DNA from 3 places in the Streptomyces sp. NPDC102258 genome. Region 1 is predicted to be linked to each of the others. Evidence: riboswitches for the same ligand, from Rfam matches in the RefSeq annotation. Region 1 holds a riboswitch; each other region holds the start of a gene.

Region 1 (5,894 bases):
CGCCCACGCCTTGGTGTGGACCCGCGCGCTCTCCAGGTGGGGGTTCAGTCGCGCCGGATAGGGCACGTAGAAATCCGGCAGTTGAAACGGCTGCGTCACGGCGGCGTGGGCCTTTCATCGAGACTGCGGCGACCGGCACTCGCGGCCCCCGCATGAGATCAGCACTGCCCTACCCACACCGCCGGTGGGATAAGGGGGAGTTCACTTCATCAGGTGACACACCCCCGGTTCGCCCCCACCACCCCCGAACACCGGCTAAGCCCCCGAACGCCGCCCGGCCCGACCCCTCGCAACGAGGGGCCGGGCCGGGCGGTGGTCCGGGCGGTTATTCCGCTTCGGCTTCGAGGTGGCCTTCCGTGGCCAGGTAGGCCTCGCGGAGGGATTCGAGGATCTGGGGGTCCGGCTTTTCCCACATGCCGCGGGATTCGGCTTCCAGGAGGCGTTCCGCGATGCCGTGCAGGGCCCAGGGGTTGGCTTCCTCCAGGAAGGCGCGGTTCACCGGGTCCAGGACGTAGGTTTCCGTCAGCTTGTCGTACATCCAGTCCGCGATCACGCCCGTCGTGGCGTCGTAGCCGAAGAGGTAGTCGACCGTCGCCGCCAGTTCGAAGGCGCCCTTGTAGCCGTGGCGGCGCATCGCCTCGATCCACTTCGGGTTGACCACGCGGGCGCGGAAGACGCGGCTGGTCTCCTCCACCAGGGTGCGGGTCTTGACCGTTTCGGGGCGCGTGGAGTCGCCGATGTAGGCCTCGGGAGCCGTGCCGCGCAGGGCGCGGACCGTGGCCACCATGCCGCCGTGGTACTGGAAGTAGTCGTCGGAGTCCGCGATGTCGTGCTCACGGGTGTCGGTGTTCTTCGCCGCCACCGTGATGCGCTTGTACGCCGACTCCATCTCGGCGCGGGCCGGGCGGCCCTCCAGGCCGCGGCCGTAGGCGTAACCGCCCCAGACCGTGTAGACCTCCGCCAGGTCGGCGTCGGTGCGCCAGTCGCGGGAGTCGATCAGCTGGAGGATGCCGGCGCCGTAGGTGCCCGGGCGGGAGCCGAAGATACGGGTCGTCGCGCGGCGTTCGTCACCGTGCTCGGCCAGGTCCGCCTGGGCGTGGGCACGCACGTAGTTGTCCGCGGCGGGCTCCTCCAGGGCGGCCGCCAGCCGGACCGCGTCGTCCAGCAGGCCGATGACGTGCGGGAAGGCGTCGCGGAAGAAGCCCGAGATACGGAGCGTCACGTCGATGCGGGGGCGGCCGAGTTCGGTGAGCGGGATCGCCTCGATGCCCGTGACGCGGCGCGAGGCCTCGTCCCAGACCGGGCGGACGCCGAGGAGGGCCAGGGCTTCCGCGATGTCGTCGCCCGCCGTGCGCATCGCGCTCGTGCCCCACAGGGAGAGGCCGACGGAGGCGGGCCATTCGCCGTCGTTGTCGGTGCGGTAGCGGGTGAGGAGGGAGTCCGCGAGGGCCTGGCCCGTCTCCCACGCCAGCCGGGAGGGGACGGCCTTCGGGTCGACCGAGTAGAAGTTGCGGCCGGTCGGCAGGACGTTGACCAGGCCGCGCAGCGGGGAGCCGGAGGGGCCCGCCGGTACGAAGTCGCCGTCCAGGGCCCGGACGACGTGCGCGATCTCGTCCGTGGTGCCCGCCAGGCGCGGGACGACCTCGCGGGCGGCAAAGGCGAGGACGTCCGCCACCGCCGCGGGGTGGCCGGCGGCGACGGAGGCGACCGCGTCCGCGGACCAGCCGGCGTCCTCCATCGCCCGGACCAGGGCGCGGGCCGTCTCCTCGACGGCGTCCGCCGAGGTGCGGGTGGGGGCCGACTCGTCCAGGCCGAGGGCCTCGCGCAGGCCCGGGAGGGCCGTCGTACCGCCCCAGATCTGGCGGGCCCGCAGGATCGCCAGGACCAGGTTGACGCGGGCCTCGCCGGTCGGGGCGCCGCCGAGGACGTGCAGGCCGTCGCGGATCTGCGCGTCCTTGACCTCGCACAGCCAGCCGTCGACGTGGAGGAGGAAGTCGTCGAAGCCCTCGTCGTCCGGGCGTTCTTCGAGGCCCAGGTCGTGGTGCAGCTTCGCCGCCTGGATCAGCGTCCAGATCTGCGCGCGGATCGCCGGCAGCTTCGCCGGGTCCATGGCGCTGATCTGCGCGTACTCGTCCAGGTGCTGTTCGAGCCGGGCGATGTCCCCGTACGACTCGGCGCGCGCCATCGGCGGCACCAGGTGGTCGACCAGGGTGGCGTGCACGCGGCGCTTGGCCTGCGTGCCCTCGCCCGGGTCGTTGACGAGGAAGGGGTAGATCAGGGGGAGGTCGCCGAGGGCGGCGTCCGGGGCGCAGGAGGCGGAGAGGCCGGCGTTCTTGCCGGGCAGCCATTCGAGGTTGCCGTGCTTGCCCAGGTGGATCATCGCGTCGGCGCCGAAGCCGCCGTCCTCCGCGCGCGCCTGGATCCAGCGGTACGCGGCCAGGTAGTGGTGCGAGGGCGGCAGGTCCGGATCGTGGTAGATCGCGATCGGGTTCTCGCCGAAGCCGCGCGGCGGCTGGATCAGGATCAGCAGGTTGCCGCGGCGCAGCGCCGCGAGGACGATGTCGCCCTCGGGGTTCGCCGAACGGTCCACGAACATGTTGCCGGGAGCCTCGCCCCAGTGCTCCTCGACGCTTTCGCGGAGCTCGGCGGGCAGTTCGGCGAACCAGCGGCGGTAGTCGGCCGCCGGGATGCGGACCGGGTTGCGGGCGAGCTGCTCCTCGGTCAGCCAGTCCTGGTCGTGGCCGCCCGCCTCGATCAGCGCGCGGATCAGCTCGTCGCCGTCGCCCGAGACGAGGCCGGGGATATCGGTCGCCGGGCCGAAGTCGTAGCCGCCCGCGATGAGGGTGCGCAGCAGCTCCACGGCGCTGGCCGGGGTGTCGAGGCCGACGGCGTTGCCGATGCGGGAGTGCTTGGTGGGGTACGCCGACAGGACGAGGGCGATCCGCTTGTCGCGGCGCTCGATGTGCCGCAGCCGGGCGTGGCGCACCGCGATGCCGGCGACGCGGGCGGCCCGCTCGGGGTCGGCGACGTAGGCGGGCAGGCCGTCCTCGTCGATCTCCTTGAAGGAGAACGGCACCGTGATCAGGCGGCCGTCGAACTCCGGGACCGCGACCTGGGTGGCGGCGTCGAGCGGCGAGAGGCCCTCGTCGTTCTCCTCCCAGGCGCCGCGGGAGCCGGTCAGGCACAGGGCCTGGAGGATCGGTACGCCGAGCGAGGCGAGGGCGCCCGCGTCCCAGGACTCGTCGTCCCCGCCCGCGGAGGCGGTGGCCGGGCGGGTGCCGCCGGCGGCCAGGACGGTGGTGATGAGCGCGTCGACGCCCGCCAGCTCGGCCAGCAGTTCCGGCTCCGGGGTGCGCAGGGAGGACACGTACAGCGGCAGGGGGCGGCCGCCCTTGGCCTCGATGGCCGCGCAGAGGGCGTGCACGAAGGCGGTGTTGCCGCTCATCTGGTGGGCGCGGTAGTAGAGCACCGCGACGCGCGGGCCCTCGGCCGACTCGGCGGCGGGGCGCTCCAGGTGGCCCCAGGTGGGGGAGGCGGCGGGGGGCTCGAAGCCGTGGCCGGTGAGGAGCACGGTGTCGGAGAGGAAGCGGGCCAGCTGGTCGAGGTTGGCGGGGCCGCCGTGCGCGAGGTAGGCGTGCGCCTCGGCCGCGATGCCGATGGGGACGGTGGAGGCCTCCATCAGCTGGGCGTCCGGGGCCTGTTCGCCGGTCAGCACCACGACCGGGCGGGTCTGGCCGGGGGCCAGGAGGACGTCGAGGCCCTCCTGCCAGGCGCGGAGGCCGCCGAGGAGGCGTACGACGACCAGCCCGACGCCGTCGAGGAGCCCGGGGAGGTCGTCGAGGGGGAGGCGGGAGGGGTTCGCGAACCGGTACGGGACGGGGCCGTCCGCGGCGGCGCGAGCGCTCAGCAGATCGGTGTCGGACGTCGACAGCAGCAGGATCATGCGGCGGCAGGCCTTCCTCGGGGTTTCCGCGCCCCGGGCAGTGAGGACGACGGGAGTTCCTGACTCACCCCGCCGATCGCTCCGCGGGGTTCACAGTGGCGGGACCGCGCCGGAATCGCACCGGGCTTCCTCCCATGTCGCCGTCCTCGGCGATGACGGGCCGAACGGCCCGTCGGAAGGTCATCCTAGGCGGCGTCGTCCCTGGCCGGGAGTGGGGGTGGCCCGCTCGGGCGGGAGCGCGGGGGACCTGCCCCGGGGGCCGCGCCGCGAAACGCCGACGGGGCGGCGGGAACCGTACGGGGGAGGGGGCTGCGGGGTGGGGAGGGTGGCGTCTGACACAGGCCGGGCGTGGGGAATCGTGGGTATGCTCGCGGCCATGCCCCAGCCCCCTTCCGTCACATCGCGGGACGAACCCGTCATACGGGACCGCGGTGACGCCTGCCCCGGCGCGCTGCGCCTGCACGCGGCGGACGACGGGTTCCTGGCGCGCGTCCGGATCCCCGGCGGGCTCCTCGACGGCCCGGCGGCGGTGGCGCTGGCCGACGCCGCCGACCGGCTCGGCGACGGCCACCTCGACCTCACCTCGCGCGGCAACGCGCAACTGCGCGGCCTCGGCGCGGCCTGCGGCGGGGAACTCGCCGCGCTGCTGGACCGGGCCGGGCTGCTCCCCGCGCCCTCGCACGAGCGCGTCCGCAACATCGTGGCCTCCCCGCTGACCGGCCTGGACCGCTCCGGCCTGCCCGATGTGTCGGCCTGGGTGCCGGAGCTGGACCGGCTGTTGTGCGCCGATCCGGCGGCGGCCGGGCTCTCCGGGCGCTTCCTGTTCGCCCTCGACGACGGGCGCGGCGACGTGGCCGCCCTCGCCGGAGACGTCGTCGTGGTCGCGCGCCCCGACGGCACGGCCCTGGTGTCCACCGCCGGCGCCCGGGAGGGCGTCCGCGTCGCGGCGGAGCATGCCCCCCGGGCCGCGCTGCTCGCCGCCCGCCACTTCCTCGACGCCGCCCGGTCGGCCGGTACGCGAGCCTGGCGGGTGAGCGAACTGCCCCCCGAACACGCCCTGGATACCAACGAGTTGGCGGGTCGGCTGGCCGCCGCCGGGATCACCGGCCGGGTCGCGGACGCGTCCGTGCCCCCGCCGGGTGACGGGCCCGAGCCGGGGCTGGTGCGCGGAGCGGACGGGCGGGCCGCGCTGTCCGTACTGGCCCCCCTCGGCCGGCTGAGCAGCGGCCAGTGGCGCACGCTGGCCCGAGCGGGCGGCCGCGCGGGGCTGCGGCTGACACCCTGGCGCGGGATCGTCGTCCCCGGACTGACCGGGCCCTCGGCCGCCCGCGCGCTCGCCGCCGCCGCCGACGCCGGCCTCGTCACCACCCCCGAAGACCCCTGGCGCTCCGTCACCGCCTGTACCGGGCGGCCCGGTTGCGCCAAGTCCCGGGCCGACGTACGCGCCGACGCGCTGGCCCTCGTACGGCGGACGCCCGGGCCGCTGCCCGTGCACTGGTCCGGATGCGAACGCCGCTGCGGGCATCCGCGCGCCGCCGCCTGGGTGGACCTCGTCGCCACCCCGGACGGCTACGAGGTCTCCGCGGCCGGCCGCGCCCCCGCGACCGTCCGGCACCCAGATCTGGCGGCGGCCCTGACGACCGCCCGCAGCACCACCCAGTGAAGAAATGAGCGAGTACACCGTGTTCGAGTACGAGAAGGACGGCGCCGCGATCTACCGGCAGTCCTTTGCCACGATCCGCGCCGAGGCGGACCTTTCCGGGCTGCCCGCCTCCGTCGCCCAGGTCGCGGTGCGCATGATTCACGCCTGCGGGATGACCGACCTGCCCGGGGACCTCGGCTACACCCCGGACGTCGTGCTGCGGGCGCGCGCCGCGCTGCGCGCGGGCGCGCCGGTCCTGTGCGACGTGCAGATGGTCGCCAGCGGCGTCACCCGCAAGCGGCTGCCCGC
Region 2 (5,894 bases), on a different contig from region 1:
GGTGCCGACGAGCAGCGCGGCGACGGGCAGCGCGAGTTCGTCCCTGCGGGCCCCGCCGAGGCCGCCCAGCGTCCAGAAGAGCACGGAGCGGATCTGGTCGGGGCGCGCGGACAGCACGAGCACCAGGCTGGTCAGGGCGGACAGGACGTACTGCACGGCGACTCCGGCCAGGATCAGCCGGCCGGTGGTCATCGTGCCGCCGCGCCGGGCCGTCGCGTAGACGGCGACGAGCGCGGCCATGGACCCGGCGAACGCGGCGAGCGGCACCCCGGGCCCGCCCGCGAACCCGGCGGCGCCGGCGCCCGCGGCGCTGCCGAAGACGATGACGAGTACGGCGCCCGCCGAGGCGCCCGAGGAGGCGCCGAGCAGGAAGGGATCGGCCAGCCGGTTGCGGACGAGGGCCTGGAGCACGGCGCCCGCGACGGCGAGTCCGGCGCCGACGACCGTCCCGAGGACCACCCTCGGCATGCGGACGTCCCACACGATGGAGGCGAAGGCCCCGCCGCGCGCTCCGGGTCCGGCGAGCACGAGGTCGAGGACCCTGCCGGGACCGATGCGTACGGGGCCCAGCGCGAGCCCCGCCACCGCGGACGCGCCGAGCAGAACGGCGAGCAGGACGAGGACGGCGGCGGTCCGGCGCCGCTTCACGGGGCGTCGGGGTGCAGCTGGCGGCCCAGGGACTCGACGGCGTCGGCGACGCGTACGCCGAGGACGGCGGAGGACAGCGGCAGCACGACGAACCGGCGGTCCCGGATGGCGGGAACCCCCGCCAGCGCCGGGTCGTTCACCAGGCGTTGCTTCTTGGACTCGACGGTGGTGCCGCCGTAGTCGTAGATGAGGACCACCTCGGGCTTGCGCTCGATGACCTTCTCCCACGACACGTCGCCGAAGGTGTCCTTGAGGTCGGCGAAGACGTTCGTCCCCCCGGCCAGGGAGACGATCTCGTTGCCTATGCCGCCACCTCCCGAGGTGAAGGCGGAGCCCTCGCCGGAGTCGTAGACGAAGACGGACGGCTTCGGTCCGTCCTTCACCCGTGCGGTCACGGCGTCGACGCGGCGCTGCTCGTCGGCGATGAGCGCCGCGCCGCGTTCGGGCACGCCGAAGGTGCGGGCGACTTCGGTGATCTCGGTCTTCAGCTGGGCGAGGCCGACGGGCCCCTCGGTGCAGTACTCCACGCTCAGGCGGGAGTCGATGCCGGACTTCGCCAGTCCTTCGCGGTCGCGGCCCTGCGCCTTGTCGAAGGCGCTGGCGTAGCCGCCGTACACGAAGTCGGGGCCGGCGGAGAGGAGGACCTCCCTGGAGGGGTACTCCTTGGCCAGCACCTTGGTCTTGTCGTAGGCGGCCCGGTAGGCGGGGAGCACGGAGTCGTCGAGGTAGGCCGTGCCCGCGATCCGGTCCTGGAGCCCGAGGGCGAGCATGATCTCGGTGGCGTGCTGGTTCATGGTGACGGCCCGCCCCGGCGGGGCCTGATAGGTGCTGGTGACACCGCAGTTGGTGACGGTGTACGGGAACCCGAGCGCGGCCTTCGCGCCGGAGTCGGGCCGGTCCGCCCCGGCGGGTCCGCCGCAGGCGGCGAGCGGTAGCAGGCAGGCGAAGGCGGCAGAGGAGCGCAGGGCGGCGCGGGAAGAACGCGACATGGGAAGGCCTCTCCGGGGGATCCTCGTCCCCGGTCGAAGTGAAGAGGCGGCGCGTCAGTGTCTGACTCCCGGGATCCCGCGGACGGGATTCCGGTCACAGTGGCGGGACCGCACCGGATTCGCACCGGTTTCCTGTCCTGCGCCGCCCGGACAACCCGGCCAAGTCTGCCAGAGGCCGCCTTTCACCCGTAACGCCGGTCGCTCCCCCGATCGCACCGGGCCCGAATACGCCGGAGGCCCGGACCGGGTTCCGCAGGGCAAGGGCGGCAGGGCTCGAAGGCGCGACGATCCACCGTTTTCGCGGCCGCAAGTTACCTCGCCGTATGTAGTGACTTGTTTCGCGGTCGCCGTTAGAACTTGTTCTCACTCCATCGAGAGTGAGGAAGGTCACATGCGTGACAAAAGCCTGCACAGCAAGGTTTCCAAGGGCGTTTCGCGTCGTGGATTCATCGCTGGAACCGGTTCCATTCTTGGAGCCATGGCCCTCGCGGTCAACACGACACCGGCCCAGGCGAAAACCGTCGTCGGTACCGCCGCCGCGAACGCTCCGATCGACTCCGGGGCCCACGTCCCGGCGCTCGTGATCGGCACCGGCTACGGCGGCTCGGTCGCCGCGCTGCGGCTCGCCCAGGCCGGGGTCGACGTCCACATGATCGAGATGGGCATGGCCTGGGACACCCCCGGCAGCGACGGCAAGATCTTCGCCAACACCACCAAGCCCGACTACCGTTCGTACTGGCTGCGCACCCGGACGAAGGCCCCGCTCAGCAACTTCCTCGGCTTCCCCATCGACAAGGACGTGCCCCGGTACACGGGCATCCTCGATGCCGAGGAGATGGGCGGGATCATCGTCTACCAGGGCCGCGGGGTCGGCGGCGGCTCGCTCGTCAACGGCGGCATGGCGGTGACGCCCAGGCGGCAGAACTTCCCGGCCATCCTGCCCTCGGTGGACGCCGACGAGATGTACTCGACCTACTACCCGCGCGCCAACGCCGGGCTCGGCGTGGGTCTCGTCGACCCCAACTGGTTCGAGACGGTGGACTGCTACCAGTTCGCCCGGGTCGGCCGCAAGCACGCCCAGCGCTCCGGCTTCCCCTTCGTCTTCGTCCCGGACGTCTACGACTGGGACTACATGAAGCAGGAGGTCGCCGGGACCGTCCCCAAGTCCGCGATCGACGGCGAGATCCTCTACGGCAACAACGCCGGCAAGAAATCGCTCCAGAAGACCTACCTCGCCGCCGCGAAGGCGACCGGCAAGGTCGCCATCTCGCCCCTGCACCGGGTCACCACCGTCTCCCCCTCGGGCGGTGGCGGCTACGCGGTCGTCATGGAGCAGCTCGACACCACGGGGGCGGTCGTCGCCACCAAGACGGTCACCGCCGACAAGGTGTTCTTCGCGGCGGGCAGCGTGGGCACCAGCAAGCTCCTGGTCGCGCTGAAGGCCACCGGCGCGCTGCCCAACCTGAACGACGAGGTCGGCAAGGGCTGGGGCGACAACGGCAACGTCATGTGCGGCCGCGCGAACCACCTCTGGGACCCCACCGGCAAGGTGCAGGCCTCCATCCCCTGCGGCGGCATCGACAACTGGGACGCGGGCGGGGCCTTCGCCGAGGTGGCACCGCTGCCGACCGGGATCGAGACGTACGCCTCCTTCTACCTCTCGATCACGAAGAACCCCAACCGGGCCCGGTTCAGCTGGAACGCCGCCACCGGGAAGGTCGAGCTGGACTGGCAGACGGCCTGGAAGCAGCCGTCCATCGACATGGCGAAGACCATCTTCGACAAGATCAACGCGAAGGAGGGGACGATCTACCGGTCCGACCTGTTCGGAGTCAACAAGGTCTGGGGCGACCACCTCACGTACCACCCGCTCGGCGGCGCGGTACTGAACAAGGCCACCGACAACTACGGCCGCCTGCGCGGCTACACCGGCCTGTACGTGATCGACGGAGCGCTGATCCCCGGCAACACCAGCGTCAATCCGTTCGTGACGATCACGGCCCTCGCCGAGCGCAACATCGAGAAGATCATCGCCACGGACCTCTGAGCGGGACGGGGCCCCGGGGCCGGACGGAGGGCGACGATCCCCCGTCCGGCCCCGGGCCGTGTCAGCCGCCCGGCAGCACACAGACGCTGTCGAGGCCCAGGACGTGGTTGAGCCGGCCGAAGGCGAGCCAGGAGCCGATGCTCATGCTCAGCTCCACGATCTCCAGCTGGCTGTAGTGCGCGGTCATCCGCTCCCAGAACTCCTCGTCCAGGTGGTGGTGGTCGAGGGCGTAGCGCTCGGCGTACTCCGCCGCCAGCCGGGTGCGGTCGTCGAAGGCGTCGGTGGTGCGCCACTGCGTCACGGCGTCGGCGAAGTCCTCCTCGACCTTCTCGCCGTCCCGGTCGGTGCGCCAGTCGAGGCAGAAGACGCAGCCGTTGATCTGCGCGATGCGCAGCCGGGCGGCCTCGAACTCGCGCAGGCCCAGGGTGGTGTGGGCGTAGACCGACAGGGAGAAGTTGGCGGCGGCCATGCCGATGCCGGGGACCATGTCGCCCCAGACGTATTCGATCGGGTGCTGCCCTTCGGGGACGTCGATCCTCATGACTGCTTCCTTCCGAGTTTGCCGACTGCGGGTCGCAGCGGGACGTCGAGCGCGTCGTAGAGCCCTGGCTCCGCCTCGACCAGCCAGTCGATGGCGCCGACCAGCCGGCCGACGGCGGTGGCGTTGCCCCCGGCCGAGCGGTTGTCGTCCTCGTCGGTGCACTCGACGGTGACCTCGATGCGCGGGCGGCCCTCGATGACGACGCGGTGGGCGCCGGTCCCGTCGGGCGGCGTGGGCCAGTCGGGGGCGCAGGAGGGGTGGATGCGGGTGACGTGTTCGATGACGATGCGGGGTTCGCCCTGGACGATGCCCTGCACTTCGAAGCGGATGGCGCCCTGCGTGCCGGCTTCGAAGGTGCCCATGGTGCGGGTGGTGACGGTGGTGTCGAGGGCGCGGCGCTCCGAGGTCTCGCGTATCTCGTCGAGTTCCACGCCGAGGGCGCGGGCCATCATGCGGACCTGCCCGCCCCAGACCATGGTGGGGATGGACGGCATGAGCATCATCGGCTCGTCGTCCATGGGCTGTCCCATGCCGACCAGGTAGCGGACGGAGTCCGGCTGGTCGTACGTGGAGTAGTCGAAGATCTCCTGGCAGCGGATCACGTCCACCCGGGTGCCGAGGCCGCTGAGCAGCAGCGGGAGCACGTCGTTGCCCCAGCCGGGGTCGACGCCGGAGGCGAAGAGGGAGCCGCCGCCCCGCTCGACGGCCGCGAGCACCGGGTCCCGGAACTCCGGCGGGGCGTTGCGGTGGTCGTAGAGGGGGTAGAGGGCGGGGCTGACGACGGCCGCCCCGGCGGCCATCGCCCGGGTGATGTCGGCGAGGGCGTCGTCGGGGCGGACGTCGCCGGACGCCGCGTAGACGACGGCGGCGGGGCGGGTGGCCAGTACCGCTTCGCTGTCGTCGGTGGCCGCCACCCCCAACGGGTGGTCGAGTCCGGCGAGTTCGCCCGCGTCGCGGCCGACCTTTCCGGGGTTGTGGACGATCACTGCCGCGAGTTCGAGCGCCGGGTGGGCGTCGACGGCGCGGATCGCCGCGCGGCCGACGTTGCCCGTGCCCCAGACCACCGTGGGAATCATGCGCGGAGGGTAGCGAGGGGGCGCGAAGGTGCCCAGGGCCGTGGAGGAGGAATTTCGGACGCCCGGGCGGCCGCGCGGAACCCGAGGTGAACGCCCCCTTGACCCGGCTGGTCCAGACCAATAGTTTCCGCTTCACGAGCACCACTCCCCCGCGTCCGCAAAGGAAGCCCATGCGCCGCAGCATGCTCGGCGGGCTCGCCGCCCGGCTCACCCACGTCGACTACGCCTTCGGCGCCGACGGCGGGTGCTGCACGGGGAACGTGCCGGGCGAGACCGACGCCTGGGCCGAATACGTACGCCCACTCGACGCGGCGGACTCCGTCGAGGGGGTGGCCGACACGGCGGAGCAGCCGCCGACGGGCAATCTCAACCAGCTGCGGAAGCTCAAGGCCAGGCACCCCGGGGCGGCCCTGGGCGGGGCGATGTCCTGGTCGCTGGACGGCGACACCCCCGAGGGCGGGCCGACGGCCGCCGTCGGCCGGGGCCTGCACGGCCGCTGACCGGCGCCGAGCACCAGGCGGCGGGGCCGCCCCTTCGACCGGCGCCGCCGGGCCGCGGAAGACCGCTCCGGCCCGGCGGCGCCTCCACGTACC
Region 3 (5,894 bases), on a different contig from region 1:
CCGGAATCCGGGGCGGGGCCTTCACCATGTGCGGGCGGTGGGCGGGACTCAGAAGTCCTCGTCCAGGTCGACGGTGCCCTCGACCGCGACCTGGTAGGCCGACGGGCGGCGCTCGAAGAAGTTCGTCAGCTCCTGGACGCCCTGCAGCTCCATGAAGGAGAACGGGTTCTGCGAGCCGTACACCGCCGGGAAGCCGAGGCGGACCAGGCGCTGGTCCGCGACGCACTCCAGGTACTCGCGCATCGACTCGGTGTTCATGCCGGGCAGGCCGTCACCGCACAGGTCGCGGCCGAACTGCAGCTCCGCCTCCACGGCCTCCTTCAGCATGTCGGTGACCTGCTGCTGGAGCGCGTCGTCGAAGAGCTCCGGCTCCTCCTTGCGGACGGTGTCCACGACCTCGAACGCGAAGTTCATGTGCATGGTCTCGTCGCGGAACACCCAGTTGGTGCCGGTGGCCAGACCGTGCAGCAGGCCGCGCGAGCGGAACCAGTACACGTACGCGAAGGCGCCGTAGAAGAACAGGCCCTCGATGCACGCGGCGAAGCAGATCAGGTTCAGCAGGAAGCGGCGGCGGTCGGCCTTCGTCTCCAGCCGGTCGATCTTCTCGACCGAGTCCATCCACTTGAAGCAGAACTGCGCCTTCTCGCGGATCGACGGGATCTCCTCGACGGCGTCGAAGGCGGCCGCGCGGTCGTCCGGGTCGGGCAGGTAGGTGTCGAGCAGCGTCAGATAGAACTGGACGTGCACGGCCTCCTCGAACAGCTGGCGCGACAGGTAAAGGCGCGCCTCCGGGGAGTTGATGTGCTTGTAGAGCGTCAGCACCAGGTTGTTCGAGACGATCGAGTCGCCCGTCGCGAAGAACGCGACCAGACGGCCGATCATGTGCTGCTCGGCCGGCGTCAGCTTCGCCAGGTCGGCGACGTCCGAGTGGAGGTCGACCTCCTCGACGGTCCAGGTGTTCTTGATCGCGTCCCGGTAGCGCTCGTAGAAGTCCGGGTAGCGCATGGGACGAAGCGTCAGCTCGAAGCCCGGGTCGAGCAGGTTCTTGGCGGTGGAGCTCATTACTGGCAGGCCTCGCAGGACTCGGGGTTCTCAAGGGAGCAGGCCAGGGCATCGGCGTCGACGGCCTGCGGGAGGGGGGCGGCGGCGGCCGGCACGGCGCTGCCGGAGGCGGCGCGGGCGATCTTCGTCGCCGGGCGGGAGCGCAGGTAGTACGTGGTCTTCAGACCCTGCTTCCAGGCGTACGCGTACATCGAGCTGAGCTTGCCGATGGTGGGCGTCTCCAGGAACAGGTTCAGCGACTGCGCCTGGTCGAGGAACGGCGTACGGGCCGCCGCCATGTCGATCAGACCGCGCTGCGGGATCTCCCACGCCGTGCGGTACAGCTCGCGCACCTCGGCCGGGATCCAGCCGAAGCCCTGCACGGAGCCGCTGGCCTCGCGCAGCGCCTCGCGGGTCTGCGCGTCCCACACGCCGAGCTGCTTCAGCTCCTCCACCAGGTAGGCGTTGACCTGGAGGAACTCACCGCTGAGCGTCTCGCGCTTGAAGAGGTTGGAGACCTGCGGCTCGATGCACTCGTACACACCCGCGATGGACGCGATGGTCGCCGTCGGGGCGATGGCCAGGAGCAGCGAGTTGCGCATGCCGGACGTGGCGACGCGGGCGCGCAGGGCGTCCCAGCGCTCGGGCCAGTTCAGCTCCACGTCGAAGTGGTCGGGGTGCAGGACGCCGCGGGCGGTGCGGGTCTGCTCCCAGGCCGGGAGGGGGCCGCTGCGCTCGGCGAGGTCGCAGGAGGCCTCGTACGCGGCCAGCATGATGCGCTCGGAGAGCTTGGTGGACAGGGCCTTCGCCTCGGGGGAGTCGAAGGGCAGCTTCAGCTTGAAGAAGACGTCCTGGAGGCCCATCGCGCCCAGGCCCACCGGCCGCCAGCGGGAGTTGGAGCGGCCCGCCTGCTCGGTCGGGTAGAAGTTGATGTCCACGACGCGGTCGAGGAAGGTCACCGCGGTGCGGACGGTCTCGTCCAGGCGCTCCCAGTCGATGTCGCCGTCCACGACGAAGGCGCCCATGTTGACCGAGCCGAGGTTGCAGACGGCCGTCTCGCCGTCGTTGGTGACCTCGATGATCTCGGTGCAGAGGTTGGAGGAGTGGACGACCGTGCCCGGCTCGGCGGTCTGGTTCGCCGTGCGGTTGGAGGCGTCCTTGAAGGTCATCCAGCCCTGGCCGGTCTGCGCGAGGGTGCGCATCATCCGGCCGTACAGGTCGCGGGCGGGCATGGTCTTGCGGGCCAGCCCGTCGGCCTCGGCCTTGCGGTAGGCGGCGTCGAAGTCGTCGCCCCACAGGTCGACCAGCTCGGGCACGTCGGCGGGGGAGAACAGCGACCACTCGGCGTCGGCGTTGACCCGGCGCATGAACTCGTCCGGCACCCAGTGGGCGAGGTTCAGGTTGTGGGTGCGGCGCTGGTCCTCGCCGGTGTTGTCGCGGAGCTCCAGGAACTCCTCGATGTCCGCGTGCCAGGTCTCCAGGTAGACGGCGGCGGCGCCCTTGCGGCGGCCGCCCTGGTTCACGGCGGCGACGGAGGCGTCGAGGGTCTTCAGGAACGGCACGATGCCGTTGGAGTGGCCGTTGGTGCCGCGGATCAGCGAACCGCGGGCGCGGATGCGGGAGTACGACAGGCCGATGCCGCCGGCGTGCTTGGACAGGCGCGCGACCTGGTGGTAGCGGTCGTAGATCGAGTCCAGCTCGTCCAGCGGGGAGTCCAGCAGGTAGCAGGAGGACATCTGCGGGTGGCGGGTGCCGGAGTTGAAGAGCGTGGGGGAGGACGGCAGGTAGTCCAGGCGGCTCATCAGCCGGTAGAGGGAGGCGACTTCCTCGACGGCCTGGACCGAGTCGTTCTCCGCGAGGCCGCACGCCACGCGCAGCATGAAGTACTGGGGGGTCTCGATCACCTGACGGGTGAGGGGGTGGCGCAGCAGGTAGCGGCTGTGCAGGGTGCGCAGGCCGAAGAAGCCGAAGCGGTCGTCCGCGCCCTCGGCGAGCGCGTGCGCGACCAGGGCGTCGAGCCGGGCGGCGTGGAGGGCCACGAACTCGGCGGTGCGGTCGGCGATCAGGCCCTCGCGGTGACCCACCGCGACGGACTCGGCGAAGGAGGTGGACCCCTGGCCCGCGGCCTCGTCGGCGACGGCCAGCGTGAGCAGGCGGGCGGCGAGGCGGGAGTACGCCGGGTCCTCGGAGATCAGCCCCGCGGCTGCCTCGGTGGCCAGCCCGCGCAGTTCGGCCTCGTCCGCGACGGAGCTGCGGCCGCGCAGGGCGGCGGCGGCGACCCGGCCGGGGTCGGTGTCGGGGAGGTCGGCCGTCAGCTCGGTGAGGGTGCGCAGCAGCGCGGCCCCGGGGCCTTCGGCTGCGGGCTGGTCGGACTCGGCGCGCGGTGCGGCGGGCGCGATGGTCACGGGGGGAGCTCTCCCTCGCTCGGCCCGGTCATCGGTGGGGCGGAGCACGGGCGGGCGCATGCGGGCGTGCGGGTACGCGTACCCCACCGCATGGCGTCCCCCGGCCCAACCGCGAGGCCCGGACGTGGTCGGCACCCGGATCGGTCGAGCCGGGCGCGCTGTCGGCAGGTCCTCGGACTTGCGGAGCACGAAAGGGTGCACTTCATACCGTTGCGGGACAGTTCCGGATTCGCACCGGATTCCCCTGCGGCGACAGCAGCCCTGAGCATACATGTGGGGGCGCCTGGATGCGGTAGCCCCCACATGTAGTGTCGGCCCACAACGCCGCGTCCCGGTGAGGTACCTCTCCGCTATCGTCGGAGACAGCACCGTCGAGGAAGGTGAGCGAGGCATGACCGTGATGACCCACAGGCCCCACATGCCGACCGAGGACTTCGAGGCCGTGGCACGCATAGCGGCTCGCGAGCGGGAGGGGACGCGGCTGGAGTTCATCGACGGGGTCATCAGGAGCAAAGCCATGCCGGACGGAGACCACGGTCGGATCATCCAGTGGCTGCTCAAGATCTGCCTGCAGTCGCGGCCCGATCTGTTCCTGCATCCGGGGCAGGGGATCAAGGCGGAGGAATACCGGACCGGGCGGGCCATCCCCGATGCGGTCCTGGCGCATCCGGACGCCTTTGTCGGCCACGGTGACTGGGTCGATCCCGAGCCGGTCCTGATGGCCGTCGAGGTGACCTCCTGGGATGCCGACACCCACCGGCGGGACCACGTCGAAAAGCCCCGCGCCTACGCGGAGACCGGCATTCCCGTCTACCTCCTGATCGACCGGGCCAAGTGCGAGGTCTCCGTCTACAGCCAGCCCCACGGCCGACGGTACGAGAGCGTCCACATCGTTCCGTACGGCACGGACATCGCCCTCCCCGACCCGGTCGGCATCACTCTTCAGACCGAGGTCCTCAAGGACTGGGTGCGCTGACCACGACGAAGGGCCGCCCCGTTTCACGGAGCGGCCCTTCGGGGGTGGCGGGGGGTCAGCAGCAGTGGAAGCCCTCGCGGGGGTCGGCCTCGCGGGAGTCCGTCCGGGCCCGTTCGAAGGCCCGGCGGGTCAGGACCTCGGCGTGCGGGTCGTGGGAGCGGGCGTGGGCGACGTAACGGTCGTACGCGGCCTCGCCCGAGAACTCCCGTACGAAGTACCGCGCCTTCGCCAGCGCCCCGCGGACCCGGCTCACCGGACGGGCTCCGCGGCCCGGCCGCCGCCGCTGTCGAGGCCGGCCGCGGCCATCTCGGCCTTCTCCTCGGCGGTCGCGATCAGCCCGGCCGGGGCGACGATCCGCGACTGGCTCCACGGCACCTCGGAGAGCCGCACCGAGCCCGGGTCGGAGACGGCCCGCAGGCAGGTCCGGGCCGCGTCCGCCAGCACGATCAGGATCAGCACGGCGAACAGCACCGACAGGACGCCGTCGACCGTGGCGTTGGTGACCACGGTGTGCATCTCGTCCATGTTCTTGGCGGGCGCCAGCACCTTCCCGGCGTCGATCCCGCCCTGGTACTTGTCCCGCTGCGCGAAGAAGCCGACCTTCACGTCGTCGGAGAAGACCTTCTGGTAGCTCGCGGTGAGGGTGACGGCCACGTCCCAGGCGAGCGGGACGGCCGTGATCCACGCCCACTTGAGCCGGCCCGACTTCACCAGCAGCGTGGTGCAGACGGCGAGCGCCACCGCGGCCAGCAGCTGGTTCGCGATGCCGAACAGCGGGAAGAGCTGGTTGATGCCGCCCAGCGGGTCCTTGACGCCGACCCACAGGAAGTAGCCCCAGCCGCCGACCACGACCGCGCTCGCCGCCCAGACGCCCGGCTTCCAGCTGACGTCCTTGAAGGACTTGTGCACGTTGCCGAGGGTGTCCTGGAGCATGAAGCGCCCCACCCGGGTGCCCGCGTCCACCGTGGTCAGGATGAAGAGCGCCTCGAACATGATGGCGAAGTGGTACCAGAAGGCCTTCATCCCGGACCCGCCGACGACGGAGGAGAAGATGTCCGACATCCCGAGTGCGAAGGTCGGCGCACCGCCCGTACGGGACAGCAGGCTGGTCTCCTCGACGTCCTTCGCGGCCTGCGCGAGGGACTCGGGGCTGATGGCGAAGCCCAGGTGGGTGACGGCCTCGGAGGCGGTCTGGACGGTGGTGCCGATGACCCCGGCCGGGGAGTTGACCGCGAAGAAGAGGCCGGGCTCGATGATGCAGGCGGCGATCACGGCCATGATGGCGACGAAGGACTCGGTGAGCATCGCGCCGTAGCCGATGACCCGGACCTGGGTCTCCTTCTGGATCATCTTCGGGGTGGTGCCGGAGGCGACCAGCGAGTGGAAGCCGGACAGCGCCCCGCACGCGATGGTGATGAAGACGAAGGGGAACATCGAGCCGGCGAAGACCGGGCCGTCGCCGCGCGAGGCGA

What was found. A riboswitch is a leader RNA that binds a small molecule or an ion and turns the genes downstream of it on or off. The one in region 1 is predicted to bind cobalamin.
Region 2: it holds a riboswitch for cobalamin, as region 1 does, so the genes downstream of both, ACZ6ZT_RS01970 (ABC transporter substrate-binding protein) here and cobN (cobaltochelatase subunit CobN) in region 1, are expected to answer to the same signal.
Region 3: it holds a riboswitch for cobalamin, as region 1 does, so the genes downstream of both, ACZ6ZT_RS09410 (ribonucleoside-diphosphate reductase subunit alpha) here and cobN (cobaltochelatase subunit CobN) in region 1, are expected to answer to the same signal.

The regions. Positions count from the first base shown of each region.
Region 1 covers NZ_JBVJLO010000025.1:37,205-43,098, reverse strand. The annotation lists gene ACZ6ZT_RS31140 (terpene synthase family protein) at 1-99, opposite strand, end outside; gene cobN (cobaltochelatase subunit CobN) at 326-3,943, opposite strand; cobalamin riboswitch at 3,984-4,109, opposite strand; gene cobG (precorrin-3B synthase) at 4,320-5,606, shown strand; gene ACZ6ZT_RS31125 (precorrin-8X methylmutase) at 5,611-5,894, shown strand, end outside.
Region 2 covers NZ_JBVJLO010000001.1:417,564-423,457, reverse strand. The annotation lists gene ACZ6ZT_RS01975 (FecCD family ABC transporter permease) at 1-648, opposite strand, end outside; gene ACZ6ZT_RS01970 (ABC transporter substrate-binding protein) at 645-1,637, opposite strand; cobalamin riboswitch at 1,673-1,812, opposite strand; gene ACZ6ZT_RS01965 (GMC oxidoreductase) at 2,029-3,684, shown strand; gene ACZ6ZT_RS01960 (carboxymuconolactone decarboxylase family protein) at 3,746-4,225, opposite strand; gene ACZ6ZT_RS01955 (NAD(P)H-dependent amine dehydrogenase family protein) at 4,222-5,301, opposite strand; partial or broken gene ACZ6ZT_RS01950 (glycosyl hydrolase) at 5,493-5,735, shown strand.
Region 3 covers NZ_JBVJLO010000004.1:322,641-328,534, reverse strand. The annotation lists gene ACZ6ZT_RS09415 (ribonucleotide-diphosphate reductase subunit beta) at 49-1,062, opposite strand; gene ACZ6ZT_RS09410 (ribonucleoside-diphosphate reductase subunit alpha) at 1,062-3,446, opposite strand; cobalamin riboswitch at 3,593-3,725, opposite strand; gene ACZ6ZT_RS09405 (Uma2 family endonuclease) at 3,838-4,422, shown strand; gene ACZ6ZT_RS09400 (CstA-like transporter-associated (seleno)protein) at 4,478-4,675, opposite strand; gene ACZ6ZT_RS09395 (carbon starvation CstA family protein) at 4,672-5,894, opposite strand, start outside.